DNA from 3 places in the Cellvibrio sp. BR genome. Region 3 is predicted to be linked to each of the others. Evidence: predicted binding sites of a transcription regulator. Region 3 holds the regulator's gene; each other region holds the start of a gene.
The links. The regulator sigma-54, encoded in region 3, starts transcription at its own class of promoters, with help from an activator protein. The targets are predictions, from matches to a motif close to TGGCACANNNNTTGCNNT.
Positions count from the first base shown of each region.

Region 1: the regulator sigma-54 is predicted to act here: its motif matches at 5,998-6,015, upstream of flgB (flagellar basal body rod protein FlgB).
Region 2: the regulator sigma-54 is predicted to act here: its motif matches at 3,383-3,400, upstream of fliD (flagellar filament capping protein FliD).

Region 1 is NZ_JH668201.1:470,873-481,214, reverse strand. Features, by position in the region: gene flgG (flagellar basal-body rod protein FlgG) at 1-696, opposite strand, end outside; gene flgF (flagellar basal-body rod protein FlgF) at 765-1,508, opposite strand; gene O59_RS07330 (flagellar hook-basal body complex protein) at 1,747-4,191, opposite strand; gene O59_RS07325 (flagellar hook assembly protein FlgD) at 4,260-4,961, opposite strand; gene flgC (flagellar basal body rod protein FlgC) at 4,973-5,422, opposite strand; gene flgB (flagellar basal body rod protein FlgB) at 5,514-5,915, opposite strand; gene O59_RS07310 (protein-glutamate O-methyltransferase CheR) at 6,205-7,080, opposite strand; gene O59_RS07305 (chemotaxis protein CheV) at 7,133-8,089, opposite strand; gene flgA (flagellar basal body P-ring formation chaperone FlgA) at 8,270-9,064, shown strand; gene flgM (flagellar biosynthesis anti-sigma factor FlgM) at 9,242-9,562, shown strand; gene O59_RS07290 (flagella synthesis protein FlgN) at 9,659-10,135, shown strand.
Region 2 is NZ_JH668201.1:116,462-126,803, reverse strand. Features, by position in the region: gene O59_RS21815 (flagellar hook-length control protein FliK) at 1-1,323, opposite strand, end outside; gene O59_RS05790 (hypothetical protein) at 1,324-1,656, opposite strand; gene fliS (flagellar export chaperone FliS) at 1,634-2,035, opposite strand; gene fliD (flagellar filament capping protein FliD) at 2,035-3,360, opposite strand; gene flgN (flagellar export chaperone FlgN) at 3,671-4,129, opposite strand; gene flgM (flagellar biosynthesis anti-sigma factor FlgM) at 4,126-4,410, opposite strand; gene O59_RS05765 (flagellar FliJ family protein) at 4,567-4,989, opposite strand; gene fliI (flagellar protein export ATPase FliI) at 5,020-6,354, opposite strand; gene fliH (flagellar assembly protein FliH) at 6,358-7,062, opposite strand; gene O59_RS05750 (FliG C-terminal domain-containing protein) at 7,072-8,139, opposite strand; gene fliF (flagellar basal-body MS-ring/collar protein FliF) at 8,111-9,808, opposite strand; gene O59_RS05740 (flagellar hook-basal body complex protein FliE) at 9,851-10,204, opposite strand; gene O59_RS05735 (sigma-54-dependent Fis family transcriptional regulator) at 10,258-10,342, opposite strand, start outside.
Region 3 is NZ_JH668202.1:495,420-505,761, reverse strand. Features, by position in the region: gene hpf (ribosome hibernation-promoting factor, HPF/YfiA family) at 69-359, opposite strand; gene O59_RS12505 (RNA polymerase factor sigma-54) at 464-2,116, opposite strand; gene lptB (LPS export ABC transporter ATP-binding protein) at 2,284-3,009, opposite strand; gene lptA (lipopolysaccharide transport periplasmic protein LptA) at 3,015-3,572, opposite strand; gene lptC (LPS export ABC transporter periplasmic protein LptC) at 3,559-4,170, opposite strand; gene O59_RS12485 (HAD family hydrolase) at 4,174-4,713, opposite strand; gene O59_RS12480 (KpsF/GutQ family sugar-phosphate isomerase) at 4,745-5,716, opposite strand; gene O59_RS12475 (phospholipid-binding protein MlaC) at 5,990-6,649, shown strand; gene O59_RS12470 (BolA family protein) at 6,857-7,102, shown strand; gene murA (UDP-N-acetylglucosamine 1-carboxyvinyltransferase) at 7,206-8,471, shown strand; gene hisG (ATP phosphoribosyltransferase) at 8,485-9,120, shown strand; gene hisD (histidinol dehydrogenase) at 9,234-10,342, shown strand, end outside.

The DNA of each region.
Region 1 (10,342 bases), on a different contig from region 3:
GTTGACCATTTCTTCCACAATATCCACGTTGGAATTTTCCAACATGCCTTGTTTAAGTACACCCAAACCGTTTTCGCCCGGCGTTCCCTGCACGGGTGCACCACTGGCCACAGTCTCAACAAATAAATTGCCGCCAATTGGTTGCAAGCCGGAGTGGTTAATAAAATCCACCAAGGTAATGTCGCCCAATTGTTGTGGCTCCACCTCACCGGGCGTGTAGGCATTTACTGTACCGGTCGTGCCGATGGTAATTTTGGTAGCGCCCTCAGGCACAATAATGGCGGGCTCTAATAAATAACCGTCGGCATTTACTAATTGGCCTTCGCCATTAATTTGCAGTTGGCCATTGCGGGTATAAGCAATAGTGCCGTCAGGTTGTAACACCTGTAAAAATCCGTGACCATCAATCGCAACATCGAGCGACTGCTCTGTCACTTGCAAGGTACCCTGGGTAAATTCTTTTTGTGTGGCGACGACACGCACCCCCGCCCCCAACTGCAAACCCGATGGCAGTTCCGTTTCCTGAGTTTGCTGTGCGCCGGGTTGGCGTTGGTTTTGATACAGCAGATCTTCAAATACGGCGCGATCACGTTTAAAACCAATGGTGCTGGTATTAGCGAGGTTGTTGGAGATGGTAGTTAACTGGCGATCTTGTGCTGACAAACCAGTTTTACTTACATAGAGGGCGGCGTGCATAATCTTTTCCTCATTTGAAGCGCAGCAAAATAAATAACAGCGCGCTTACTATGTCGACCTAAAAACAATTAGGACATCTGTAACAGTTGGGTGGACGCGGCCGAGTTTTCATCGGCGGTTTTCATTAATTTCACTTGCATTTCGTACTGGCGCGCCAAGCTCATGATTTGAGTGAATTCATCAATTGCATTGACGTTACTGCCTTCGAGCATGCCGCTGCGCAGCGTCACTTCTGCCGCAGGTAAGGCATTTAAACCATCGCGCTGACGAAACAAACCGTCATCGCCTTTTTCCAGTTGTTGAATATCTGGATTCACCAAACGAATGCGCCCTACTTCCACCATGGCTTCCGGGCCTTGCCCTTGGCCAACAATCGAAATCGTGCCATCTGCGCCTATTTGTACTTTTTCATTTTCAGGAATATTGATGGGGCCGCCATCGCCCAATACCGTCAAACCATTTGCGGTGCGCAATACGCCCGCTGCGTCCACCGCAAAATTACCGGCGCGGGTATAGGCTTCGGTACCATCGGGGGCCTGCACGGCAAAAAAACCATCGCCTTGAATCGCAGCATCCAACGGGTTATTGGTTTCGATCATGGGGCCGGAGGTGAAATCCGCACGGGGGGATTCCGTCATGGCATAGGCGCGCGTGGGATGACCATCACCGTAATACACACCCATACTGCGCGACTGTTCGAAATCCGCACGAAAACCGGTGGTGCTGACGTTTGCCAGATTATTGGCGCGATTAGCCTGGGCCAGCATGTTGTGCTTGGCACCAGTCATGGCGATAAAAAGGGCTCTGTCCACAGGTTACTCCTGAATTCACGGCCAAAAACCAAACGTTGGTTTTTTGGCGGTTTTGTTGTTATCAGGAGTTTTGCAAGAGCGGTGCCAAGTTGGTGATACTTAGCAAGCCTTTGATATGAAAGGGAAAAACATAGAAATACGGAGCTGTAAAACAGCGAAGAAAAACTTGCCGCAAAAGAAGCGGCAAAGAACTTCCGCTCTTTGCCGCCGGGGTGTGACTGATTGTAAAGGGCTAGGGTTATCTCAGGTTGATAATCGTTTGGGTAGTCGCGTTTGCCGTTTCAATGGTTTTTGCGTTCGCCTGATAGTTACGCTGGGCGATAATCAAATTCACCAATTGCTCCGACAAGTCCACGTTGGATTCCTCCACCGCACCAGCGGTGATATTCCCCAACTGCGCAGAACCCGGCGCACCAATAATCGCCTCACCAGTTTCAAAGGTTTGTGCCCACATGGTGTCACCCACTGGCTTCAAGCCCTCTACGCTACTGAAGTTCGCCAGTGCAACCTGCCCCAAGACCTGGGCTTCACCGTTAGTGAAGCGCGCGAACACAATCCCGGTATTGCTGATATCCAGCCCCGCCAAACGACCAGTGGCGTACCCGTTTTGATCCAATTCCTCCACCGCAAATACGCTGCCAAATTGAGTCGAACCTGACAAATCGATTTGAAAATTCGAGCTTGCTGGCGGCTCAGCCACTGGGATAGTTCCACCTTGCAATACGTTCAAAGGCCCAAGACCGCCAAGTGGCTGGCCATCCTCCCCAATTGGAGTCCAGTTGGAGATAAGCATTGCATCGGTTCTGAACGGGTCGATGTTACCGTCCGGAGTGAAATGAATGTTAAACGACGCCATAGTTGGCTGGGTATTCTGTGGTGACGGTAAAGTTGGATCGGGGTCACCTACGTTCTGGCCATCAATTTGTACATACATAGTCCAGTGGTTGGGTGATGTAGTGGGGTCAGCAGGATCATAGGGTTCTTTTACAAAATACTGACGCATCACATGCGAATTACCCAAGCTGTCGTAAACCACAGTATTTGTTGCATGGTTAAAGGTTTTTTGATCAATCGGATTAAAAGCATTAATCGGTATATCGGTGAAAAAGTTAGGCACATTGGTTGAACCAAACAAGCTGCCACCAAACACTGGCACCGTCGGCTCACTGCTAACAATGGAGTAACCTTCTTGCAAGGTGATGGTGACCTCACCGCCAATTTTCACCCCATTGACCGCATCGTTAACGACTTGCGGTATACCTTGGCTGCCCTGGATTTCAGCATTGCCGCCGCCCACATCAAAACTGAACTCAAGATCGCGCCCTGTAGCAGATCTGATAAGTAAATTACGGGGTGTGGCATCATCCAGCTCTGCACTAATACCAAATAAAGTCGATGAACTAAGAGCATTAATTTCATCACGCAGGGCAGTCATATCCGGTAAACCGGTAGAGGTCAAATTCACACCATTAATACGGAAGGAGCCATTGTTGCTGAAGGTCGAGGCCAAGAGTGTCGCTTCGGTACTTGCTGTTGCGGATACACCGGCGAGTGAATTCAACTCAGAAGCAGTTTCATCGGCACTGGCACCGTATTCGCTGATGTAAGTGACATCAGTACCGTTAGGACCACGAATTACCAAGGTATGAGAGCCATAGTTGTTGGTAACTTCTGGAATACCATCAGAATGCGAAGGGTGCCTAACCCCCGGCGCCGTACTCACTAGATTTATCGCATTTGTTAAAGGATTTGATCCACCTGCAGGCGGATTAGAGGGCGGAATCGGCGGAACTGCCACAGGGTTGAGGGTGACAGCAATGGTTGAGTCGACTCCACTGGCCAAATCACGGAACCCAATTTCTCCAGTTACCGAATTTGCAAATGCCTCAACATTAACTGGATTGACAGAATCAAAATTTGCTGAATTTATTAGGTTTGCAAGGCCAGTCGGAGAGGATGCCGTTCCAGAATTAAGGACCAGATCAACAGACTCTGTAACATTAGTAATAGGATCTGTACGAGATAATCTAAATACCGTTGTATTTGCTGCATCAAAAGCTATTGAAGGAGTGGTAGAAACGACGCCCAAGCTTAGAGATGCCGTAGTTGGAACCAATGCCCCGCGCTGTGCTTCATTGACCCCGGTGCCATTGGTGGCAAAACGCTGGCCAGTTGTTTCCAATACGGTTTCATTGGCATCCAAATTAAAAGAGGCGTTCACACCAGTGGTTTGACGCGGAGCCTGTGAGCTCACATCAACCCGCAAGTCGCCCAGTACACCGCTCACATTGCCATCTGCATCGGCAGCAAAACCTTGCAATAGCGAACCGGTACCGTTAACGATATAACCGTCTTTATCCAAACCAAAAGTACCCGCGCGGGTGTAGAGACGCTCACCATTTTTTTCAACGACAAAAAAACCTTCGCCATTTACTGATAAATCCAATTCATTTTGGGTGAATTTTAAATTGCCTTGGGTAAATTGCTGGCGAATATTTTGAATGGTTACACCACTGCCTGCCGTGTTGGAACCACCCCCCAATAGCGTACTGGTGTACACGTCACCAAATTCAGCGCGCGAGGATTTAAAACCAACGGTACTGGCGTTGGCAATATTATTGCCGGTCACCTGCAAATCGGTATTAGCTGCGCGAATTCCGCTTAATGCTGTATTAAAAGACATGGTACACCTCGCCCGGGGTTAATTAATTTTTGATACTGTGCCAAGTGTTTGGCTCACATCAAAAACTTTTAGTTAAATTGTTTTACTTGATCGGCCTCTACTGCACCAATACCGGCAAGGTTCAGAATCAACTTGCCATTCTCACCGATAGTCACACTATTTACGTTCGCACTGAGCGAGGTATTTAATGTTTCCGCCTTACCATTTTGACTAGCAGTCACTTCAAATTTGTATTGACCGGTGGTGGCGGCATCATCGCCCGCCTCCCAATCCAATAACTTTCCATTCACTTCCAGGTTCTGCCCATCCCAACGGAAAACCGTCTCACCGGCAGGGACTTCACCAATCGGAATTGTTTGCACCAATGCACCAGCACTATCGTAAATTCTCATGGTCATGTCTTTTGCTGGATAAGTGAGCTCTGTGCTGCCCGCCACTATTCCACCGGTAACCAAAGTGCTTTTATCAGATTCCACACTCACACTGCGCCCCACAAGAGAAGAAGCCTGCAGTGCATTATTCGACATAAAACTGTTAAAACTTTTATTCAAACGTTCCAGCCCTTCCACTGAACTAAATTGGGCCAATTGCGCAACAAACTCGGTGTTGTCTTGCGGGCTCAGTGGATTTTGATTATTCATTTGCGTGATCATCAATTCCAAAAACGCCGCCTGCCCCAACTCATTGGTAGTTGTGTTTGTGCTTTGTTTTTTGGTGATGCTGAGGTTATCAGTCACATTACTTGTTGCTGCTGCACCGGATACCGACATGATTCAGCTCCTTATTGACCGAGTGTTAATACACGTTGAACCATTTGTTTGGCTGAATTCATCACTTCAACATTCATTTGAAATGAACGCGAAGCAGCAATCATATTGGCCATTTCTTCAACCGGATTTACATTGGGATAAAACACATAACCCTCCGCATCTGCTTTGGGATGACCCGGCTCATAACGACGCTGCAATGGCGCATCGCTCTCAACAATCCCCATCACTTGCACACCGGCGGCGGCATCCACTTCGTTGTCGCTATAGGCACCCTCGGTGACACTTGCACGCATCGCTTCCTGTTGAATAGCAGCAAAAACAGGCTGGCGGCTACGGTACACTTCATCGACACTGGAGCTTGCCGATTGCGCGTTAGCCAAGTTGCTGGCAGTAGTATTCAAGCGCAAACTTTGCGCATTCATACCGGTACCTGCGATATCAAAAATATTTCCGAGTGCCATATCTTCACCTGTTCATTTGCTTGCGTTATCCCCGTAGGAGATAAGGGTTTACCGGTTGGGTCCAGCCATTAGCCTTAAGGGTTAATCGAGGTTACTCACCACGAATGGCACTGCGCAGGCCGGTAAATTTGCTATTCAAAAACTGGAAGCTGGATTGAAATGCAAGCGCATTTTTCATGTATTCCGCGTGCTCAATCTGATCTTCTACGGTGTTACCGTCGATAGATGGCTGTTGCGGTGTGCGGTACAGGGTGTCGGCTTCATTGGTGGCAAAGGCGCTGCCATCAATATGCCCTGATTGGGTAGTGGCGAGATTAAACCCGCTGTTACCAGTCATCTTCTGGCTCAGGGCTTGCTTGAAGTCGATATCCTTGGCTTTGAAATTGGGGGTATCCACATTCGCCAGATTGTTGGCCAGCACTGCCGCGCGCTCAGAGCGGAAACGCAATGCCGATTCATGAATACCCAATGCTTTATCGAAGGAGATGGACATAGTGCTTTCACCTTAAAAAATCGCGCCTGTACTAGCATCGCGGCCGGCAACCACAAGTGTTATTGCCACTGTTAGTGACGATAAAGCAATGCCTATGCCAAGCCCATCAAATAGCTATACCACATTGTTTTTAAAAGACTTTTTAAATTATAGATGCGTGTAATACAGAAGCGGCAAACTCAAAGCGGCAAAGCTTTTCCGCAGGCAGGAGAGGAACCGGCAACACATAAAAAAGCCGGGCAAAAGCCCGGCTGTTAGATGGTTCATTTAACTGTCATGGGTGAAACGATTAGATAGCGCGATAAAGAATTCCAGGCTCACAGCGAACCATTTCAAACAAATCGGCCACACCCGCAAGCCCCTCCGAAGAACCCAGGAATAAAATGCCTTGTGGTTTGAGTGAGGCGTGAATTTTTTGCAGGATCTGACGTTTCAGATCGCCGTTAAAGTAAATCAGTACATTGCGGCAAAACACTATGTCGAACTTACCCAAACCGGCGTAGGAGTCCATCAAGTTAAGCGAGCGAAAATCAATGCGCTCTTTTACGAAAGGTTTAACTCTCCACATAGTCGGCGTGGGGTTATCGAAGTACCTATCGAGCCGCTCCGACGACAAACCGCGCATTACCGAGAGCTTGTCATACTCGCCACTGCGTGCCTGGTCCAGCACGGTGGACGATAGATCAGTTGCTACTATTTGCACAGGACGCGCCAAGTTACCCATATTTTGGCGTTTATACTCTTCCACCATCATGCTGATGGAGTAAGGTTCTTGACCTGAAGAGCAGGCCGCCGACCAAATACGCACCGGTCCAAACATGCGGTTATTACCGCCCATCAACTGGGGCAATAAGGTGCTTCTGAGATGGTCGTAGGGGTAATTATCACGAAACCAAAAAGTCTCGTTGGTGGTCATGGAGTCTATAACCTGATCTTTCAGCTTGCGGTTCAATCCATGCTTTAGATTTTTTACCAGCTCACCAAAAGAGGCGATTTTATTCTCCTCCAAGATGCGCCGGATACGATTGGTCACCAAATACTGCTTGTTATCCCCTAACGAAATGCCACAGGCATCCTCAAGAAACTGACGGAATTGGTCAAACTCAGCTTGGTTGAGGTTATCGCCACCGAGCGGCTTGGAAAAAGGGGTAGGCTTATTACTCATAGACTCTCAATAAAAACGCTTGCCGCCGCACAATTGCAACGGCAATTACAACTTATGCCTGTTCAGGCGGCAACAAACTTTCACCGGTAATCGACAATACCCGGTCATTTACACGCTTAGCCAATTCATCCGGGTGGAACTTGGCAAGGAAGTCATCAGCACCCACTTTGCGCACCATAGCCTCATTAAATACCCCACTCAATGAGGTATGCAGAATAATATGCAGATTTTTGAGTTGCGGATGATTGCGCACTTCTGCAGTAAAGGTATAGCCATCCATCTCGGGCATTTCGATGTCGCAGATAATCATAATCAACTCTGCGTAGGGGTCTTTCCCCTCTTTAATTAGATCCAGCAGGTAATTAAAGCCCTCTGCCCCATCTTTTTTAACGGTAGTTTTAATACCCATACCTTCAACCACACGCTGTATTTGTTTGCGCGCGATGGTGGAGTCATCAATGATTAACACGTGTTTTTGCACTACACGGTCGGCAATACCATCTTCGATAACACCGGCGCTAACTTCTTCACGCGCAGGCGATACTTCAGCGAGGATTTTTTCCACATCGATAATTTCAACCAGCTGGCCATCAACCTGAGTAACTGCAGTCAGGTAATGCTCCTTACCCGCGCCTTTCGGCGGTGGATGAATATCACCCCAGTTCATATTCACAATGCGTTCAACCGAACGAACAAGGAAACCTTGGGCCGTGCGGTTGTATTCGGTGATGATGACAAAGCAGCTTTCTATATCAGGCAATTCGCGACGCCCAATGGCGAGGTTCATATCCATAATCGGCAAGGTACCGCCGCGGATATGCGCAACACCACGAACCACAGAACTGCGGCCAGGAATTGCATTCAATTGCGGACACTGAAGCACTTCTTTCACCTTGAACACGTTAATGCCGTACAACTGCTGCCCACCCAAGCGAAATAGCAATAGTTCAAGACGGTTTTGGCCAACCAGTTGTGTGCGCTGATTGACACTATCCATTACCCCAGCCATGCAATTACCTCATTGATTGTAATAGTCAGCCTAAACACCACTTACTCTAACTGCCGCGAGCGGCACAGTATTTGCTTTATTCAACGTATTCAGCTTAGCGGCAAAAAAGTGTCAGACTTTAGTCGTTAGTAAAATAGCGCGAGTGGCACTCGGTTCTTACCCTTGAGGATAGGCCAAAATATGGAACTTCCTAGTTTTTGCAGTAATTTCTTCAGTAATTTTTTAACGGACGGCCCCGTAAATAGGGCGTTCGTGCAAAAACTCGCCTACGCCACTGCAAATAACTGTAAAACTCTATTTGGCGCAAGCTTCCTTATTTTGCTCAGCAGCACTGCTACCGCACAGACCTATTCGACGCTGGCCCTAAAACAAGATGTTGCCAATTTTTTGGCGAGCCACTACCAACAAGTGGAACATGAACGCTTGGATATAAAGGTAGGCAATCTGGATAGCCGGCTCAGACTGGAGCGGTGCACAGAAGCGCTCGCCTTCAACCTACAAGACCCAACAGGCCTTGGCGGCAGCATTAGCGTACAAGCGCGCTGCCCTGGCCCTCAGGGATGGTCAGTGCATGTACCCGCCCAAATAATGGTTTATCGCTATATTCCGGTCGCTGCCCGCGCCGTCCAACGCGGTGAACAACTTAACGCAAGCCATCTTGCTGACAATTTGGTCAACATCAGTAGCATCCGGCACGGTTATGCACTGACAAGTGAAGACATTGTTGGCAAAGAAGCCAAACGAAACATAGGGCAAGGCGAGCCTTTTAAATCCAATAGTCTTGATGCACCCACAGCCATAAAACGGGGTGAAAGCGTTACCTTGCAAGCTCAAGCGGGATCAATAAAGGTTCTAAGCTCCGGTGTCGCCCTCGCAGATGGGCGCGTTGGCCAGAAAATCAGAGTTCGCAATAGCTCATCCGAACGGATAGTCACTGGTATTGTGCTGAACCAAGGGCTTGTCCAGACACTATGAGACCCGGCCTTTTAAGAATAAAGTTTTTAAAAATGTTGCTAAAGTAAATTGGCACTTGGCCGATAGCCATATCAGGAGAACCAGAAACCGGCGCTCCGTATGTCACGACATAGCAACCGCGACTTTTGTAGATTACCAGCCGTTGGCTTAATGCCTAGCAGCTTAAAGGGGAAAAACATGATTAATACCAACAACTCACTTGACTCAGTCAATGCCAAGGGTGCCCGCAGCAAGCCTGCCGCGCCCCCCGCCGCAGATGCGAAATCCACTGACACCAAGGCGCCACAGGCTGCAACTGCCAAGGCCCCTGGCGATCAAGTGGTATTGAGCCAAGAGGCGCAGACACTTGGTCGCCTCCAAAGCAAAATCGACAGTGCCCCGGACGTCAATCTGGAAAAGGTTGCGGAAATTCGCCGCGCTATCGCGGAAGGGCGTTTTGAAATAAACCCCGAACGCATTGCGGAGAACATGCTCAACCAAAACGATTTACTTGGCTAAACCCGGTGTAACCACTAAACACGCCTCCCCTGCGCTGTTTAGTGTTTTACATTGATGACACTTTCCGCCCATTCAGGGCCATATAAAGAGGTTGCTATGTCTCTTGATACCACTCTACTGCGGCAGATGCTTGCGCAGGACTCATCTGCAATTGAACAGCTTAAACAGCTATTACTGGAAGAACGCGAACAACTTGCCCAGCGCAAACAAGATCGCCTTGCAATCATCGCAGAACAAAAAACCAGCCTTGTTGAGCAGCTCAGCCACAATAGTAAACAGCGCATGAAGGTTCTTAGCGCCCTTAACCTTCCCACTAACGCGCAAGGCTGGGACTTATTTCTACAACGCAACACCCTCACTATGCACCTGCGGGAAGATTGGCAGCAACTCGTTCGCAACTTTGAAGAATGCCAAACCATGAATGGCATTAACGGTAAATTGATCGCACGCTCGCAACAGACCCTGAACCACATGCTGAACCTGATACGCGGCAAAGTCGCAACAGCCTCGCTTTACACCGCTCAGGGCTTGAAAAGCGAGCAGACATCCTCTTTCACAGTCGCCAAAGCCTAGCTCTCTATTAGCCCGTGGGTAAACCACGGGCAATCCCCTCTCCTCCTATTCCCCTCCCTTCACAGCGACGTAAACGCTTTGTGTTGACATGTCGCTGTAAAACGCTAATATTAGATTATATATATGATTTATATGCGTGATTATGTTACACATCCTTTAATTCAGTAACCACCAATCGATCAAACCGCACAAACCGTCAGCTTAACG
Region 2 (10,342 bases), on a different contig from region 3:
GCCACTTTGCCCGCGTGTTTTATCGGTTGCTGGCTGGCCGTTGACCTGAATTATTTCCTCCGCCACAAAACGTGATGCGCTGTGACGGGATTGCTGCTGACCGGATTGTCCCTCGCTAGAGGTCTGCACATTCACCTGGGTAAATTGCCCGCCCGCCAATTCCTGGCGCAAACGGTCGCTGGTCTGCTGCAACAGGCGCGCTACATCGGCCTGACTGGCGTTGATCTGCACATTGAGGCGACCGGATTCATGACTGAGGAAAATCTCCAAACTGCCCAGCTCCGGCGGGTCCAGCCGGATGGTGGCATTCTGGATACGCTGCTGGATTTGCACCTGCACCTGATCGCGCAGAGTGTGCAACAACTGCTCACCCCATTTCGCCTCGGGTGTAGGCAGTTTTGCGCTTGCCTGGATACTGCTGTCCTGCACCGCTTTATCGCCCAGAGTAAAAATACTGTTGCCCGCTGGGCTGGCTGGACGATCAACAACCGGGCTAGAGAATTCTGCTGTTGCGCTCGCCAACAGCGGCGAATCCACCAGCGGTACTTCAGCGCCCTGCTGCGCCAAGTGCGGCACCGACGGCGGTATTGGTTGTTGAAGTGATTGTTGTAACGATTGTTGTAGCGATTGTTGTAACGATTGTTGTAACGATTGTTGTAACGATTGTGGCGCCGCTTGTTGTTGTGACTGTTGCTGTGACGGCTGTAATGACAGCTGTACCTGGGCTTGCCCCAACGATTGCTCAGATGGCGCTAACGCCTGCTCTACTGAATGGGCTGCTGCACCTTGCAGGCTAGCCGCTCCCGCCAAACTGGCAGGCACCGGCCCGGTTGCCGTTCGAGCCATCCACAAGGCAGGGTTGGTGGCTATTGTTGCGCCGCTGGAATTGATGTTGGACGGCGATGCTGCCATCGCCCCACTTATACCGCCCGATGTCTGGGGTAGAACTTCCGCTGGCGCCAATGGCAGTGGTGCCAGAGCCGGTGAATTAGTTGCTGCAACGGTGGCCTGCGTATCCCCCTGAGGGCTTGGCATAGCGCGCACCTGCAGTTGTACTTGCTGCTGTTCAAGCGCCTGTTGTAACCACTGCTCCGCATCTATTTCCAGCGCAGCTTGTGGGTCGCCAGTGGCTGCCCCCAAAGTGGCGTCCGGCAGTGATTCGGCGCCCTCTTCAGCACTGCCGCCAGCCAATAGCGCGGCAAATACCGGGTTGTCACCCGTAAGTTGGCGCGTGTCAGCAGTAATTGCACTGGTATCCGACGCCGTGAGTGGCGCGTCGCTAACAGTTGCAGCGGCGGTAGAAGAACTCAGCGATGACAACATTTATCTCTCACCTTGCAACAAATCGGTACGCAAGTAGGCCGAGCGGCCCTCGGCATAATCCATATGGTTTATCAGCAGCTGGCGCAGCTGCTCACAAGCATTGGCGTAGGCAGGCAATACCCGCGCATACAACTCGTGCAATTGCGTTTTAAGTTTTTGCAATTCAGGGCTGGGCGATTCAACCGTCGCCAACTCCGCCAGACAGCGGCGAACCTGCAAATCAACCTGCCCCACACGCTCCCAGTCCTTGGCGCGCAGGGCTTCCGTTAGCTGTTCACCCAAGGTAATCAGTTGCAGTTGCTGGTAGCGATCAGCGGCGTTGGGCATTGACACCGTCCCAGCCTTCGCGGATTACCCCGAGCAGATGAACCACCTCCTCCAACCCTTCCAGCGACAGGCTCACGCTGACATCGGACAGGCGATAAATGCAGTAGTCGTACAAGCGCGATAGCCCCTGCACCACTTCGCCGCCATTGTCGTAATCCAGTGCGCTGTTCAGACCGTTGAGGATATTCAGGCACTTCTCCAGCGAGCGCCCTTTCTCCTGATAGCGTTTGGCTTCAATGTGGCCGCGCGTGCGCGCCAACTCATCCAGCAGCCCGTCAAACAACACCAGTACCAGTTCATAAGGCGATGCGGTGGCGGCTTTCGCCTCCAAATCCACAGAGCGATAACTGTCGTAACTTTCATTGGCGAGATAGGGATTGTTCATCAAAACATACCGAAGGTTTGTTCCATGGCCGACATCGTCTGCATCATGCTGGTGTACTGCTTCAGATAGCGGGCATAGTAGTTGTCGTATTGTTTTTGGATGCCATCGAACTGGTCATCCACCCGGCTGAGCATGGAGTTCAAACTCTCCTTGCGCGCCTTCATCAGGTTGTTGGTACCACTGGTGTAAACCGCGAGATTTTTGTCGATGCTATCGAGCAAGGCATCTTTGCTGTTAAACAGTTTGTCCAGCCCTTCCGGGTTGGCAGCAATCGCTTTTTCAAAGCGCGCGGCATCAATGGTCAAATTGCCGCTACGGTCGGCGGAGATGCCAAAGTCGATCAAACTAGAGCCGCCAAAGCTGGTGCGCAGCAGCTTGTTCAAGGTGGACTCCACCGAGCGGATACTGGAATCGCCCGCCAATACACCGCGCTCACTGGATTCGCCGCCGCTCGCGGTCAGCGAATCAAACGAGCCCAGCAACGTATTGATGGCAGTAATAAAACTCTGCACATTGTCTTTGGTGGCTTTGTCATCGCGCCCCACCGTAACCGACAGCGGCTGCTCACCCGTGTTATGAGCCTTGGTAAAGTTCAGGCTTACACCATCGATAATATTGTCGAAATTATTGGTGGCATTGGTCAGCAACATGCCCGTTTCACCACCGAGCAAAACTTCTGCATCTTTGGCCGCACTCAGTTCGCGTCGGCTGGTCAGCGCCGCATCAAACGCGCCGCCACTGGTGCCCGAGGTAGACACACTAATCGCATTAGCCACACCGGTTTTTTCACTGGCGAGCACCAACGAAACCGTACCGTTACTGCGCACCAGGGTCGCTTTTACGCCGCTGTTGTCGGTCGCGCCATTAATTGCCGCCGCCACTTCCGCAAGGGAGTTACTGCCGTTGCCATCGCTGTCGATGCTGCTCAGGTCGATATTGAAACTGCTGCTGCCCTGACCGATGGTCAAGGTGCCACTGGTATCCACATCGGTATCGCTCAACCCCTCAATCGACACCTGATGGGCGCTGGCAAGCTGCTTCACAAAAAACTGGTAATTCCCGGCAATCGCCGCAGTGCCGACGGTTGCGCTGGCATAACCTTCACTGCTGAAAGTTGCGCTATTGGTCAGCACACTTTTGTTGGTGCCCTTTAAACTTTTGATACTGGAACTGAAGGTTTTCAGCGCCGTTTCCAGCGAGGTAATCGCCGTTAACTTCGCTTTGTAATTCGCCTCATTGCGATTCGCTTTCGTCAGCGCGGACTGCACCTCGTAATTCGCCAACTGGGTCGCCATGCTTTTAACGTAATCTGAATCTATCGCCATTGCAGTTCTCCTCGCGTGGGTTTCAGCAATATCAATGCCAACACATAACCTATTGTTTTATATAGGATTAATGAAAAAACATGCAGAAAAATTACTTCCGCTTAGGCCAGCGGAAAGAACAGGAGGAAAACCCGTTTCCGCATTCACTCACACAGAGCCCAATGCTTTACACAGGCGACAAAAAAACTGCAGGGCTTAAATAAACACGTAGGAATAAACAGGCGGGAATAAATACACAAGAACAGACAAAACGCAGATAAAAAAATGCCCGCTGCGCAAATGCACAGCGGGCGAAGATGATTACTGGAGATCAATAATACTGCGGCGAATAAACCTGCTCCGCTTGCTGCCCGCCTAAAATCTGCTGGATGATTTCATTGTGCATGGCGAGTAATTTTCCGTTGCGTTCGTTGAGCGCTTTGGTCTCGCTGACAAAACCTTCCAATTGCGACCAGCGCGCTAACAGCTGCGCCGAATCAGGCAAGGTGCACAATAAATTGATTATGCCCTGGTTGCCTGCCGCCGCAGGAATAGCAAAGGCAGCCAATATTTTCCGGCGACGCGTGGCGCGGGTGGAAATAAAGTCAATGAGTACAAGAATCTGTTGGTTGAGCAGCTCAATTTGCTCGCAGTTGCGCAGCAATAGCTGTTCGTACAGGCTTTGCATCAAACCCTGCAAACACTGGTAGTCAGTGCAATCCTGTTCTATATCGCGCGCCGCCACCTGGACTAATTGCTGGGCGCGACTGATGTGTCCGCTGCCAGTCATAGATCGCTGCTGCGGTGATACGCCAGAATGCTGTGGGCGAGCACTTTTACATCGCTGCTTAACTCGCCGCGAGCCAATGCTTGTTTGATGGCGGTGACTTGGTCCATATCGATTTCCGGCAGTGCGCGCATGGCTTCCTGCAACTCCTCCAGGCGCGGTTCGGCCGTACTGCTCTGGGCAGATGCCGCCGCTTTTGCCTGAGCTACAGCGTCGGTTTTGCCACTGGCTGAGGCCTCAGTGGGGGCACTGTAGCCAGATTTAATGTGCCTGCTGATTTCCATGATGAGATCCTGAAATAAGAGTGTGACTATCAATTGTTGCGCTTCATTAGCGTCGTTACCAACACTAAGCGACCAATTTTGGCGATCACTTAAATCGCATTGCAAAAAATTTTAATGCGCCGGTTTACCGTCAGTCACAAACACTCCCCCTGCCGGTTAACCCTGCGCGCGCCACCAGGATTGTGCGGCCAGACCGTCCTGTATTTTTTGCTCCTGCTGATTGAGCTGCACTTGCCACTGCGCCATCTTGGCGTCGATCACATGGGCGACGATTTTCTCGCTGCGCATGGCCGCCATTAATTCCACCTGGATACGCGCCAGGTTTTCTTCCGCCAGCGTCAACTCGCGCTGTTGCAGCTCCACCATTTTGTGCAGGGTGGCTTTGTATTGCTGCTGGTTATTGCGCTGTAGCGGCGTAGTCATCGGCACGGTAAAACTGCACAGCCGGTTAAGGCCGGTAATGTTATTGCGATAGCGCTGGCAGAGGTTTTGTTGATAGGTCACCCGCCCCAGCATTTGCTGCACCTTGGTGCCGCGCAAGCTCGCCAAACGGGATAAAACGGCTAATTGCTCTTTCATGGCTGCTGCTGACCTTAATGAACCCTGCCATTAACGAATAATAGTTTTGAGCCCGACAAGGCTCTGTTCCAGATCGGCGCCCGCGCCCACTTCCTGCCGCAAAAAGCGCTCAATGGCGGGCGCTAACTGCACCGACTGATCGGTTTTGAGATCCATACCCGGCGTGTAACCGCCCAGTGGGATCAGTTCTTTGATTTTTTCGTAAGTGCTGTAAAACTCTTTTAACTGCCGCGCTGCGCCCTGATGCGCCGGTTCCGTCACTTGGGTCATACAACGGCTGACCGAGGCGGAAATATCAATCGCCGGGTAGTGCCCGACATCGGCCAAGCGTCGCGACAACACTATGTGACCGTCCAGAATGGCGCGGGCGCAATCCACAATCGGGTCTTGCTGGTCATCACCTTCGGCTAATACGGTGTAGAGCGCGCTTAAACTGCCGCGCTCGCTTTCGCCATTACCGGCGCTTTCCACCAGCTCCGGCAACATGCCAAATACCGAGGGCGGATAGCCTTTGGTCGCCGGAGGCTCACCCAATGCCAAGGCAATTTCACGCTGCGCCATGGCATAGCGCGTGAGCGAATCCACCAACAGCAACACGTCTTTACCCTGATCGCGAAAATAGGCGGCGATGGTGTGGCACAACTCCGTGGCTTTCATGCGCATCAAAGGCGATTCATTGGCTGGTGCGACCACCACGACGGCTTTGCGCAAGCCTTCTTCGCCGAGTGAATGGAGGATAAATTCCTGCACTTCGCGCCCGCGCTCGCCAATCAAACCAACCACTACCACGTCGGCCGCGGTTTGGCGGGTGATCATGCCCAGCAGCACACTTTTACCGACACCACTGCCCGCAAACAGCCCGACGCGCTGGCCTTTGCCGAGAGTAAGTAGTGCATTGATCGCCCGCACACCTACATCCAGGGGCGCCGATACCGGGCGCCGTTTAAGTGGATTTACCCGCGGTAATTCGGTGGGCAAGGTATCGCGGCCACTGAGCTTGCCCAAATCGTCCAGCGGTTCGCCCAAGCCATTGAGCACCCGCCCGAGCCAGGATTCATCGATCTGTAACAGGGCTTCGTCTTTAGCGGGAAATACGCGGGAACCGGCGGTTAAACCGATGGGTTTTTTGAATGGCATGAGGTAACTGATATCGCGGTTAAAACCGACGACTTGCGCTTCCAGCATACTGCCATCGCCCTGCTCCACGTAGCAGCGCTGGCCAGTCATGCGCTGGCAACCGTGGCTTTCCAGCAACATGCCCGACACGCGCACCAAGCGGCCACTGACCTTGGCCAGCTGTACGCGATCCAGCGAGCGCAGGGCATCGTCGAGCTTAAAATCCTCCAGCGGCGATGGGCTGCTCACTGGTTAGCCCTCGGCCAAATGCATATGTTCAGCCAGGGTATCCACACAGGCATCCAACCGCTGTTGGCAGCCAATATCCACCTCGGTTTGCGCGGTGACTATGCGGCATTCGCCCAGCACCAATTTGTCGTCGGGCACCAACCGCCAGGCAGCAGCGCGACCGGGTGCCAGGTCTTTGATGCGGTTGTATTCCTCAGGGTTGAGCAGCACATGTACATCGCTCTGCTCGGTGGGCATGGCGGCGAGCGCCTCTTCTGCCAGATTCAATAACTGTGTGGGGTGCAAGGTCAGCTCACAGCGGATTACTTGCTGAGCGACTTTTTTCACCAGTTGCAACAACTCGCGGCGACGCTTGCGCTCAAAGTCCTCCATAAAGGCTTGCAACTGCTGGCTAATCTGGTCGAGAGGCTGGCTGGCGGTTTCAAACGCCTCGCGCCCTTGCTGCCGCCCCTCTTCGCGGCCGCGCGCCACACCTTCAATATGCCCTTGGGTAAAACCATCGCGCTGCCCTTCTTCCTGCCCTTGAATCAAGCCTTGTTGATAGCCTTTTTCCGAGCCCTCCTGAAAACCATCGGCAATGGCGCGCTGGATCGCCTCCGGGTCACTGCCCCACTGGCTGGCCTGCAAGCTGGAATTAACATTGGCGCGCGGCGGAAAACGATACGGCCGCCACCCTTTACCCGCCCCTTTAAGCACTTTAACCGTCATATCTGCCCCTTATTCCACGGTCTGTTCGCGGAACAACTGCAATTGCACTTCGCCGTTGGCGGCCATGTCGCGCACCACTGCCATAATGTCTTTGCGGACTTGCTCAATGCGGCTCAAGGGCACCGGCCCCTGACGGCGATTGATGGATTCCATCTGCTGCGCCTGCCGCTTGGGCATGGCCGCCATAATCGCTTTGACCAGCGCCGGTTCAGCCCCCTTGAGCGCCACCACCCACTCATCCAGCGGGATAGCCTCCAGCAGGGCTTGTAATACTTCCTGACTTTGGCGCGAGAGGATAAAGAAGTCGTACATTTCATCCTCAATCTTGCCCACCAGATCTTTGTTGTGGGCGCGCAGTAATTCGAACATCTGGTTACGGTCGCCCTTAAAGCGATTCATGATGTCCGCCGCCTGCTTCACACCGCGCACGCGCGAGCCCTGGGTGGACAATACCGACAAGCTGCGATCAATCAATTCTTCCAATTCCGCGATCACATCGCTGTTAACTTCGCTCAGGTTGGCGATGCGATAAAGCATTTCATCCTGACTCGCCGCCGGCATACATTCGAGCACTTCACTGGCCATAGCCGGAGGCAGGAACGCGAGAAAAACGGCTTGCATTTGCGCGTGTTCCTTGGCAATGAGTGCGGCAAATTGGCGCGGGTCGATCCACTCCATTTTGGCCATCTTGGCGCGGATTTCTTCACCGTAGATGCTGTCGAGCAAGCCGCGGGTAATATCGCTACCGAGCGCCTTGCCGAGCATGCCGGACAGATACGAACGCGACGCACCCTTGATGCTGCTCTGCTCTTTATAGTCTTCAAAAAAGCGGCTGATCACTTCCGACACCATTGGCTGCTTCACATTGCTCAAGCGCGCCATGGCCTGGCTGATGCTGACAATCTCCTCGCGCGAGAAATGGCGCAATACACCTGCCGAGGTGGAATCGCCCATGCTCAGGAGCAGAATGGCGGCTTGTTCAACGGGGCTGAGCGCACGTGAGGCCACGCGCGCCGGAGCGTCTTTCAGCGCGGCAGAGCTGCGCTCATCAGCTGGCTGGATTGAGGGTTCTTTCATTTCGACCTATCCATTGTTTAATGACTTCGGACACACGTTCAGGATCATTTTTAGCCAACATCTGCAAATGTTCGATTTGCAGTTCCAGCCCCGAACCGGGTGCGGGCAGGCGAATTTCCGCGAGCGGATTAAATTCCCCCAGAATATGCGGTGCACCCTCGCTACCGTAGCCGCGTGCCGGGTTCTGCTCGGTGCGCAGCGCCAAGGGTGGTTCCACCATGGGCGGCATTAACTGCTGGTTGGAGCGGATAAGGTTGCGCATGGCCGGGCGTACTACCATGAATAACAGCAGCAAACTCACCAGCCCAAACAAGCCCATTTTGGCCAGTTCATACACCCGGGCGCTCTCCCACCAGGGGATGTTCTCTACTATTTCCACCGGTTTGGTAAACGGAAACACACTCAGTGTCAGCAAGTCGCCGCGCTTCTCATCAAAACCGACTGCGCTTTTCACCATCGCTTCCAGCTCGGCGCGGGCTTCCGGTGTCCAGCCACCCTCGGGGGCACTGCTCGCGTTCAACACTACCGCCACACTCTGGCGCCGCAGGGCAAAGGGTGCGTGTTTGATATGGGTAACGGATTGGTCGTACTCCAACTGGCGATTGGATTCTTTACGCAGGGAGGTCGCCGCTTTATTTTCCACGCTGCTCTCGGCTACGGCTTCACCTTCAGCGGGTGCAGGGGCAGCATCGGTATCGGCAGGGGGAACTTCTTCCGGTGGCGGTACCGGGCGGTTGCTCAGGGAACCGGGCACACCCAGGGCGAGCTGATCCAGCACACTTTCATCGCGCAGAATTTCCGAGCGCAGGCGCGGGTTATCGCCATAGGCTTGAAAGGTTTCCTCGCGCTGGCTGAAGTCGATGTCCGCTGCCACGCTGATGCGGTAATTGCCTGCGCCCAAAATCGGCGCCAGCACCTCCTCCACATTGCTCACCGCTTTGGCTTGATAGCCATCCACCAGCTCCCAGCTTTGCGAGGGGCCCGCGCTTTCATTCAGGCCGCGCGATAAAAGCACGCCCTGCTGATCGACCACACTCACATCGCCACTGGCCAGTTGCGGCACGCTGCTCGCCACCAGATTAACAATGGCACTGACTTGCTCCGGCTTGAGTTTGTAGCCCGGCGCCAACTGCAACATCACCGAGGCTTTGGCCGGGTCACGCTTGCTCACCACAAACGAGGTGCTCTCCTGCAAGGCCAAATGCACACGCGCCATGTCCACGCCTTTCATGGTCATAATCGAGCGCGCCAGCTCACCTTCCAAGCTGCGTTTTAAACGCACGTCCTGCACAAACTGGCTGGAGCCGAGCGGCTCCTCCTTATCAAACAATTCATAACCCGAAGGCATCGCCACTTGAATGCCCTTGGCGGTGAGCAACATGCGCGCACGCGCCAACTGATCCTCGCGCACCAGTATTTGCCCGCTTTGCGGGTGCAGGTTGTAGCCAATCGCTTCGGCATCCAATACGCGCATCACTTCGGCGGCGGGATAGTCTTCACCTGCCCCATAAAGTGGGCGAAAGGAACCCTGATCGCGCCACAAATACACCACCACACTGATGGCGGCGATGGCCGCGACCACGGCCATCATCATCAGCGCGATGCGCGGATCGAGCTTAAAACCGCCACCGTCCCGGCTGGATAACCTGTCTTTAATAAACTGCACCATATGAATATCTCATTGGTATGGAGGGGTTAGGAAATAGGGGGATTAGAGCGGCGTGCGCATAATCTCTTCAAAGGCGCTGGTCACTTTGTTGCGCACCTGCATCAGCGCCGAAAACGACACGCTGGCCTTTTGGCTTTCAACCATGGCGCCCACCAAATCATCACTGGCACCGGAATCTACCGCAGCAGTCAAGGCGCTCGCTTTGTGCTGCTGGTTATCGATGGCTTTGAAAACATCACCAAAGGCTGCGCGAAAGCCGTCTTGCCCAGCTGAGTCACCCAACATCCGGGGTGCTTCAAACAGCGGCGATGCCTCGATCACCGGGCCTTCGGCGCCTTGTTTCATCTGCTCCATGCGCCCTAACAAATCCTGCTGTACCTGTGTAATTGAATTCATAGCCACTGTTCTCTATCCACTGTTGTGTGCTGCATTAACGATAAGCGCGAGGGTTAAAAAGTAATCTGTACACCCTGCTCACGCATGGCGGTCAAGCGATAACGCAAGGCGCGCGGGGTCATGCCCAAACTCTCGGCC
Region 3 (10,342 bases):
GTGATTACCAGGAATCTCTCAATTGTTGAGGCAGTGAGCGGAGATGATCTCGCTGCCTCCAGGGTGGGTTAGCGATGACTGCGCATCTTTTCTTTGTGCTTAATTAATTGGCGATCCAGCTTATCGGCCAATGAATCAATTGCTGCGTACAGATCTTCGTGAGTGGCATCCGCAAACAAATCTTTGCCGCTGACATGGATGGTTGCTTCTGCTTTTTGAATCAACTTATCGACGGAGAGGATGACGTGAGTACTGGTAATGCGATCGTGGTGGTGGCTCAGGCGCTCAATTTTGCTGCTGACATAGTCTTTCAGCGAATCGGTAACTTCCAAATGATGACCACTGATGTTTATTTGCATAGATACTTCCTCTCGATAGAAACAAAATGGTTGTGATCAGCACAACCTAACAGCTCGTCCGTGATTTTCTTCCGAATTTCGTATTTATAACCGATTAATGATAATTAAATGGTTTTGCGCTCATTAGAGGGTGGAATATTCAGCGACTCGCGATATTTTGCAATGGTACGACGCGCTACCTGAATTCCCTGTTCCGCGAGCAGGTCGGTGATTTTGCTGTCGCTCAACGGTTTTTTGGGGTTTTCCGCACTCACCAACTTTTTAATAATTGCGCGAATCGCTGTTGAAGAGCACTCGCCGCCGCTATCGGTACTAACATGGCTGGAGAAAAAGTATTTCAGTTCGAAGATACCCTGCGGTGTGTGCATATATTTCTGCGTGGTTACCCGCGAAATAGTGGATTCATGCATCTCAACAATTTCAGCAATATCGTGCAGCACCAGCGGCTTCATAGCCTCGGGGCCGTAATCGAGAAACCCGCGTTGTTTTTCCACAATACAACTGGCTACTTTAAGCAGAGTCTCATTGCGGCTCTGTAAACTTTTCAGGAACCAGCGGGCTTCTTGCAAATTATCCTTGAGAAATGTGTTGTCGCTGCTCGAGTCCGCGCGCTTTACCATGGAGGCATAATTGGAATTGATACGCAGGCGCGGTGCAATTTCCGGGTTTAATTCAACAATCCAGCGGCCATCGCGCTTTTCAACGAACACATCCGGTACTACATATTCCGTGTCACCACTGGCAATAATATCGCCTGGGCGAGGGTTTAGGCTTTGGATCAGGGTGATGGCCTGGCTCAACTCGGCCTCTTTCAGTTTGGTGCGGCGCATTAACTGACGGTAGTCGCGACTACCCAATATAGGCAAGTAAAGTTTGGCGATTAATTTTGCCGAATCCAAAAAGGGTGTTTTGGGGTCAAACTGTTGTAACTGCACCAATAAACATTCAGATAAGTTTTGGCTGCACACACCGCAGGGATCAAACTGCTGCAGCCGGTGTTGAACTGCAACAACTTCATCCAGTTCCAGCTCTTCAAAATCGCCACGCATTCCTTCGAATATTTCTTCAATGGTAATAGACAGCATGCCGCTGGGTTCAACCGCGTCGATAATTGCCATCGCCAACACCCGGTCGCGATCTGACATGGGCGTTAAATTGAGTTGCCACATCAAATGATCATAGAGTGAGTCGGTAACAGCGCGACGGCTTTCAAAATCATTGTCTTCATTATCGTAGTTGCTGGAGCTGCCGGTTGATGAAGTTTGGTAAACATCGTCCCAGCTGGTATCTACCGGTAAATCGCTGGGAATCGAGTCGCTCCAGTCACCGCTGTCGGCGCTGAAACTATCGCCTTCACCATAGACATCGCTATCACCAAAGGATTCCCCATCGCTAAAGCTTTCACCCTCGCCAAAACTTTCAGATTCGCCGTAGCCTGGTTCGTTGAAGTTATCAGCGGTTGATGACGAGAAATTGTCGCTGGCATTGAAGTCGGCGCTATTGTCGGTGCCGGATTCTGCAGCAATTTCCTGCTGGCGGGTGTAATCAATCTTATCGTCCGCGCTGCCTTCGTAATCGCTGCCGGTAGTTGCTGAGTCAAAACCTTCCTCAACTTCCAGCATGGGATTGGATTCGAGCGCTTCCTGGATTTCCTGTTGAAGATCCAGCGTGGAGAGCTGCAAAAGACGTATCGCCTGTTGCAGTTGGGGAGTCATTGTCAGCTGTTGGCCGAGTTTAAGCTGGAGAGATTGTTTCATTGTTGTAGCAACAAACCCTTATTTAACGCGGGATGGAAAACATCTGTTAGGTGGAGTTTAGTCAGGGTTTGCGCTTCAAGCAACATACTTAAGCAAGCTTTATGCCTAGTAGCCAAATAATATTACTTGTCAAGTTGTTTGTCGGGTGGTTAAAGCGTTTGTTGAACTCACAGGCGAAAGTGTTCGCCCAGATAGACTTCGCGGACTTTGCTGTTACTCAACACTGTATCGGCATCACCTTCGGCAATAATGTGTCCTTCGCTTACGATATAGGCAGTCTCGCAGATGTCCAAGGTCTCTCGTACATTATGGTCGGTAATAAGAACGCCAATCCCGCGATCTTTGAGGTGACGGACTATTTCTTTGATGTCGTTAACCGAAATCGGGTCAACACCCGCAAAGGGTTCATCGAGCAGGATAAATTTAGGGTCCGTCGCCAGTGCGCGGGCGATTTCTACCCGGCGCCGCTCACCACCTGAGAGTGCCATGCCAAGGCTGTCACGAATATGGGTGATGTGAAATTCGTTCAGCAGTGCTTCCAGTTTCTCTGCGCGTGCTTCCCGATTCAGGTCTTTGCGAGTCTCAAGGATCGCCATAATATTATCGGCGACGGTAAGTTTGCGGAAAATGGATGCTTCTTGTGGCAAATAACCAATACCGGCACGTGCGCGTCCATGAATTGGCAGTTGGGTGATATCGCGATCATCAATTAATACGTTGCCATTATCTGCCGGTACTAAACCGGCGATCATATAAAAGCAGGTGGTTTTTCCGGCGCCATTAGGGCCCAGGAGCCCAACAATATGGCCGCTCTCTACTGTGATAGAGACATCGATAACCACTTTACGTTTTTTGTAGCTCTTGGCGAGGTGTCGCGCGTGCAAACTAGGCATAGGAATCAGTTGCTATTGGCTGTGGATGAGGGGGCCTGTAGGTCTTCTGGTTTCGCGGATTTAGGGGGAATGACTATCTCTATTCGTTGTCCTTCGCCAGTGTTGTTGCCTTCTGCCTTCATCACTTCTTTGACCAGATCGTAATCGATATGTGGGCCACTCATGACGGCACCATTTTGCTCAACGGAAGCATCTTCAATGAGTAGTAAATGCTCGTTGTTGGGGGTGTAGGTAATTTGTTTGGCGGATGCGGTGACTACCCCTTGTTCTGCTTCCGGCTGTTGCTGGAATTTCGCAGGGCTGCCAGTGGCGATCATTTTTTCCACGCCACCTTCATTGTTGGTGTGGATGATGATTGAGTCGGCATTGATAATGAGTGAGCCTTGGCGGATCTCAACCGAGCCTGTGTAAGTTGCCACCCCGTTTTTTTGATCAACGGTCAGGTTGTCAGCGGAGCCGCGGATAGTTTCATTTTTGTCGCTTGGTAACGCCCAAGCTGTCACCGAACAGCATAAGCCCGCGAGCAGGGGAAGTATTTTAAGCAGTGATTTAGCGCGGTTCATAAGCGGCCTTAACTTGGGACTTTAACTGAAGCTGACTATTGGCGAAGTCTGCTTCCATGCCTTGGGCCGACATCTGGCCTTTTGCGCTGCGCATCTTAACAGCTTTGTCGGTGCGCGCGAATTGTGTCTTTGGGAATAGGTCCAGCAGGCTGGTGGTGATACGTACAACACCATTGGAGTTGGTTTGCTGTTGAATCACGACATCATCCTGCAGCCGGATGAATTCACCATTGAGTTGGCTTTTACCTTCGCGCGCATTAACTAGCCAGGGCGCAGTAGCGTCTTTGTCGTAAAAAGCCATGGCGGGTTGTTCAAAGAGTGTGTAATCGCGCTCCGAAGGGCCGTCTGCACTGATTTGATAATGGGTTACTTGTGGTGTCGTTAGTTGATAGCGAAGTGTTCCCTCTGGACTGTATTCGCGTGTCTCCACAGATTTCATGTAGTACTGGGGAAAACCGCTGGACTCATATTGGTCTGGTTGAATGTCATCTTTGTGCCTGAGGGAAAAGGCAAAGAACACCACCACCAGGGCAAAGGCGACTAGCCAGGGGCCCGGAATATGCTGGTGTAATCGCTGGATGCGCTGTAATAGGGCCATAATTTAGTGAGTGCTTCCAGTGAGGTAGGTATTTAAGGCGGTATCAAAGGTATTTTGTGCTTGCATTATAAGATCACAAGCTGCGCGCACCGCACCTTCACCACCGCGTTCGCTGCTTTGCCAGTGCGCGCGTTGGGCAACACTGAAATGGGCATTGGCCACAGTGAAGGCAAGGCCGACCCGTGTCATAACGGTAAGATCCGGCCAGTCATCACCCATAAAGGCAATTTCATGCAAGGCAAAGCTGTGATGCTGGAGTATTTCCTGTAGTGCATTCCACTTGTCTTCGCGGCCTTGTACTAAAATCTCGATTCCCAAATCGTTGGCGCGTTTGGCAACCAGGTTGCTGGTTCGTCCAGTAATAATCCCTACTTTAACGCCGGTTTTCTGCAGGGCTTTGATGCCTTGTCCGTCCAATGTGCTGAATGATTTAAATTCTTCGCCGCTATTGCTGAAGTAGAGGCGGCCGTCGGTAAGTACGCCATCCACATCTAACAATAAAAGTTTGATCTGTATGGCGCGCTCGCGTAATTCTGAGTTCATGCTCTGTTCCTGGTGGTGCTGCAATTGCAGGTTAGATGATGCCTGCGCGCAACAAGTCATTGATTTTTACGACACCGACAAGCTGTTTTTGTTCGTTGCTGACCAGTAGTACGTTTATTTTTGCTTCTTCCATTACCGCTAATGCTTCAGCGGCGAGCATGTTCTCGCGCAGAATTTTGGGGGTGGTGTTCATTAACTCGTATGTTTTAGCGCTGCGCACATCTACACCGCGATCAATACTGCGGCGTAAATCGCCATCGGTAAATATACCAAGTAGTTCATTATCGCTATTCATGACGGTTGTCATGCCAAAGCCTTTTTCTGACATCACCATTAATGCATCAAGTAGCGGTGTTTCAGGGGAGACGCGCGGTATATCACCGCCGGTATGCATGACATCTGAGAGGCGCAGCAGTAGTTTGCGTCCCAGCGCGCCACCGGGGTGAGAGAAGGCAAAATCTTCCGCGGTAAAACCGCGTGCTTCCAGCAGTGCAATGGCGAGAGCATCGCCCATTACCAATGTGGCAGTGGTGCTGGAGGTGGGGGCTAAATCGAGTGGGCAGGCCTCGTGAACTACACTGATGTCCAGGTTCACTTCAGCGACTTCGCCCAATGTGGATTGGGCATTGGCGGTCATGCTGATAATTTTGATTCCCGCGCGTTTTAATAGTGGCAACAGGGTAACAATTTCGCTGGATGTGCCGGAATAGGAAATGGCCAGCACTATGTCGCTTTTGGTGATCATGCCCAGATCACCGTGACTTGCCTCGCCGGGATGAACAAAAAAGGCAGGGGTGCCTGTGCTTGCCAGTGTGGCTGCGATTTTTTTGCCAATATGACCGGATTTACCCATGCCGGTCACTATAACTCTGCCGCTACAGGCCATTATCAACGCGCACGCACGGGTGAAGTTGGCATCGATGCGCTCACTTAATGCGTTAACAGCTTCTGCTTCAAGGCGGATAGTGCGTAGTGCAGAGCTAAGATAATCAAAACTGGCCATGTGACTATTCCAAAAAGCGGGAGGGCATTATAGCGGTCATGTTCGCCAAGGCGAGGGGCTGCGATGTTTTTTCCGCTTTAGCGGTTATCGAGCGGCATATCAAAATGCTATAGTCCGCCGCGCAAACCTGCTCGCTGCGCCTTCAGGTTAAGTTAACCTCCCCTTTGGTTCAATAAATCGCCACACCCACAATGTCATTAAAAAGAATGGCACCATAAGGAACTAGCGCTGTCCGAGTTTCGGTCACCTTAGTCTGGCTCAGGGCCAACTTGAATGAATTCATCTGACTTAATGGAAGGTTTTACCATGAAATATCTGCTTACCAAAATATCCGGTGCTGTTCTAAGCACGTTTTTATTATTCGGCGTCCATACAGTTGCCCAAGCAGCGGACGCGAATCAAGAACCGAAAGTTATTGTTGAGTCGGTTGCACAGGAACTCTTCGGTTTGGTTAAGGAAAAAAATGCGGCTAAAACCGCAGACGATATCTATTTCAAGCAGGTAGAAAAGGTACTTGATGAAGTGGTTAACTTCCCTTTCATTGCTGCTTCAGTGATGGGCAAGTCCACCTACAGCAAGGCCACTCCCGCGCAACGGACGCAGTTCCTGAAAGTGTTTAAAGATGGCATGGTGAAATCTCTGGCTAAAGGCATTCTCGGCTATGCAGATAGCAAGGTTACACTCGCGGGTGTGGTGACCGATCCCAAAAACGCCAAGCGCGTTGTAGTAAAGCAAGAAGTAATGGCTGAAGGCACTAGTCACAAGCTTGATTACACTATGGTGCAGGGCAAGTCTGGCGAGTGGAAGCTCATCAATGTGGTTCTCAATGGGGTAAATCTTGGGCAGTCATTTAGCGGTCAGTTCAAGGCCGGCCTGAAGAAGCATAGTGGTGATATTGATCAGGTGATTGCCAACTGGCTCGTGGATGCGTGATTTGTGATCTGACCTCAGTATCTTTTTATCCTCAACCCCCAGCCCCGGCTGGGGGTTTTGCATTTCAGGGTGCGGATTTTTAAGTGCGATATGGGCGACATTCCGGTAAACTCCGCGCCTTATTTACTTATCGCTAGATTATGTTCGCCCAAGGCTGTTCACTGCCTGTGACTGCCGGGTGCGAACCAGCCATTATCGGAAAATATTATGCAAGCCGAACAAATTAAAGCCCTGATTGAAAGCCAAATCCCTGAGTGTGATGTGAAATCCGTAGAGGTGCAGGGCGATCATATAGGTTTGGTGATTGTCAGCCCGGCTTTTGCTGGCCTGACTCCTGTTAAAAAACAGCAGTTGGTGTTGTCTACACTCAGCGCCCAGTTTGCCGATCGCAGTATCCATGCGGTGGACTATATCAAGGCGTTTACCCCCGAGCAGTGGCAGGCCCAGCAGTAATTCCGGCTGCAGTCTTGTTCGCTCATTTCGGTGGCTATAGCGATTATTAGTCGGCTATTCCGCTTTTTTCCTCGGTGCATCTTCTTTTAATTTCAGGTTGGCAATGGATAAGTTTTTGATTTCGGGCGGCGGGCCGCTCTCTGGTGAGATTCGTATTTCAGGCTCTAAAAATGCCGGTTTGCCGCTTTTGGCGGCATCTATATTGGCCGATGGCGAGGTGCGCCTCACCAATGTTCCACACTTAAAAGACATGACCACCATGGTGCAGCTACTGCGCACCCTTGGCCTGACTATCGAGATTCAGGGCGAGCATGTGGTAATTGTCGATCCTAATACTATCAACTCCTATACCGCCTCCTACGAGCTGGTAAAAACCATGCGTGCCTCGATTCTGGTGCTCGGGCCGCTGCTTGCACGCTACGGCGAGGCTAATGTGTCCTTCCCTGGCGGCTGCGCAATTGGTTCGCGCCCGGTGGATATCCATTTGCGCGGCTTGGAGGCTATGGGGGCCAGCATCGAAATTGACGGTGGTTATATTCGCGCTCGCTCCAATGGCCGTTTGAAGGGCTGTCATTTCCTGATGGATATGGTCACCGTGGGCGGCACTGAAAACTTGCTGATGGCCGCCGTGTTGGCTGAGGGCAAAACCGTACTGGAAAACGCCGCGCGCGAACCGGAAATTGTCGACCTGGCTAATATGCTGGTCGCCATGGGCGCAAAAATTGAAGGTATAGGTACATCGACCTTGACCGTTTACGGCGTCGAAAAATTGAATGGCTGTGAATACAGTGTCATGCCTGACCGCATCGAAACCGGCACTTATTTGGTGGCTGCTGCAGCAACACGCGGCAACATCAAATTGACCCATACCCGCGCCGATATTCTCGAAGCGGTGATTTTAAAATTACAGGAAGCGGGGGCCGATATCGCCGTGGGCGAGGATTGGATCACACTGGATATGCACGGCAAGCGCCCCAAAGCCGTCAGTTTGAAAACCGCCCCTTACCCGGCGTTTCCCACCGATATGCAATCGCAATTTATGGCGATGAATGCGGTGGCTGAAGGGGTCAGCCATATCACTGAAACAATTTTTGAAAACCGTTTGGTGCAGGTGGCCGAATTGAACCGTATGGGCGCGCATATCGAGCTGGAGCACAACACCGCCATTGTGACCGGTGTGGAGCGTTTGAAAGCGGCGCCGGTAATGGCGTCGGACCTGCGCGCCTCGGCGAGTTTGGTGATTGCCGGTCTGGTTGCTGACGGCGAAACATTGATTGACCGCATCTACCATATCGATCGCGGTTACGAGGCGATTGAACAAAAATTCCAAAACATTGGCGCCAGTGTGCGCCGTGTTAAAGGTTCGTAAGAAGGTGGATGCCATGAGCCAAACCCTGACTATTGCGCTCACTAAAGGGCGCATTCTGGAAGAGACTTTGCCCCTGCTGGCCGCTGCCGGTATTGAGCCGCTCGAAGATATGGAAAAAAGCCGCAAACTGGTGTTCGACACCACTCAGGCCAATGTGCGGTTGCTGTTGTTGCGCGGCGCCGATGTGCCCACCTATGTGCAATTTGGCGCGGCGGATATGGGTATCTCGGGTAAAGATACCTTGATGGAAAACGGCGCTGAAGGCCTGTATGAACCGCTTGATTTAAATATCGCACGCTGCAAATTGATGACTGCCGGGGTGAAGGGCGAATCACTGCCTGCGGGCCGGATCCGTGTTGCCACCAAGTACGTCAATATCGCCAAACAATATTACGCATCACAAGGTCGCCAGACGGATATCATCAAGCTTTACGGTGCGATGGAATTGGCGCCGATTATGAATCTGGCTGATGAGATTGTGGATATTGTGGATACCGGAAATACTCTGCGCGCCAATGGTTTGGAACCGCGCGATTTTATTGCAGACATCAGTTCCCGTTTGATCGTGAATAAAGCCTCGATGAAAATGAAACACGTACAAATCCAAACCATTATCGATCATATCGCTACCGCCGTAGCGGTCGATTAGTTTTCTATACCGTCCATTGCAAATGCCAATGGGTATTTGTAATGGATAGGCTGCATGATCAACCTATTATTTTTTAGTTCACATTGTTATTGGTTTTTTTAAAAGAGAATTCCATGTCTGAATCTATCATCACCCGTTTGGATGCAAGCCAAAGCGATTTTAATCAGCGTTTGGATCAGCTGCTCGCGTGGGAATCGGTAAGCGATACCCGTGTTGCAGCAGTGGTCGATGATATTTTGCAGCAGGTAAAAACCCGTGGTGATGCAGCGGTAGTGGAATTCACTAATAAGTTTGATCGCCGCTCGGCGCAGAGCATTAACGATTTTGTGGTTACTCCCGCGCAGTTGCAGCATGCGCTGACTAAAGTCAGTGCCGAGCAGCGCGTCGCATTGGAAATTGCGGCTGAGCGTATTCGCAACTATCACCAGCATCAGTTGCAAAGTTCCTGGCGCTACACTGAAGCCGACGGCACTGTGCTCGGCCAACAAATTTCAGCGATGGAGCGTGTGGGCTTATATGTGCCCGGCGGCAAAGCGTCTTATCCCTCATCGGTATTGATGAATGCTATTCCAGCGAAAGTTGCTGGCGTTGATGAATTAACCATGGTTGTACCTGCGCCCGATGGCGAGATCAGCCCGATGGTATTGGCAGCGGCAGCAATCGCCGGTGTGGATCGCGTCATTACTATTGGCGGTGCGCAAGCGGTTGCGGCACTGGCTTATGGCACAGAAACCATTGCCAAGGTCGATAAAATTGTCGGCCCCGGAAATATTTATGTAGCTACCGCCAAGCGAGCAGTATTTGGTCAGGTGGCGATTGATATGATCGCCGGCCCTTCAGAAATTTTAGTAGTGTGCGACGGCCTGACCGATCCGGATTGGATCGCGATGGATTTATTTAGTCAGGCGGAGCACGACGAGCAGGCGCAATCAATTTTGCTGTGCCCGGATGCCGATTATTTAAATAAAGTGGAGGCGTCGCTCAAACGTTTATTGCCAACGCTGGCGCGCGAAACGATTGCGAGTGTGTCATTAAAAAATCGCGGCGCATTAATTAAAGTTGCCGATATGGAGCAAGCCATTGCGGTGAGTAATCGTATTGCACCGGAACATTTGGAGTTGTCGGTTGCTGATCCAGAATCGTTGTTGCCGCAGGTGCGTCACGCCGGTGCCATTTTTATGGGGCGTTTTACTCCGGAAGCACTCGGTGATTATTGCGCTGG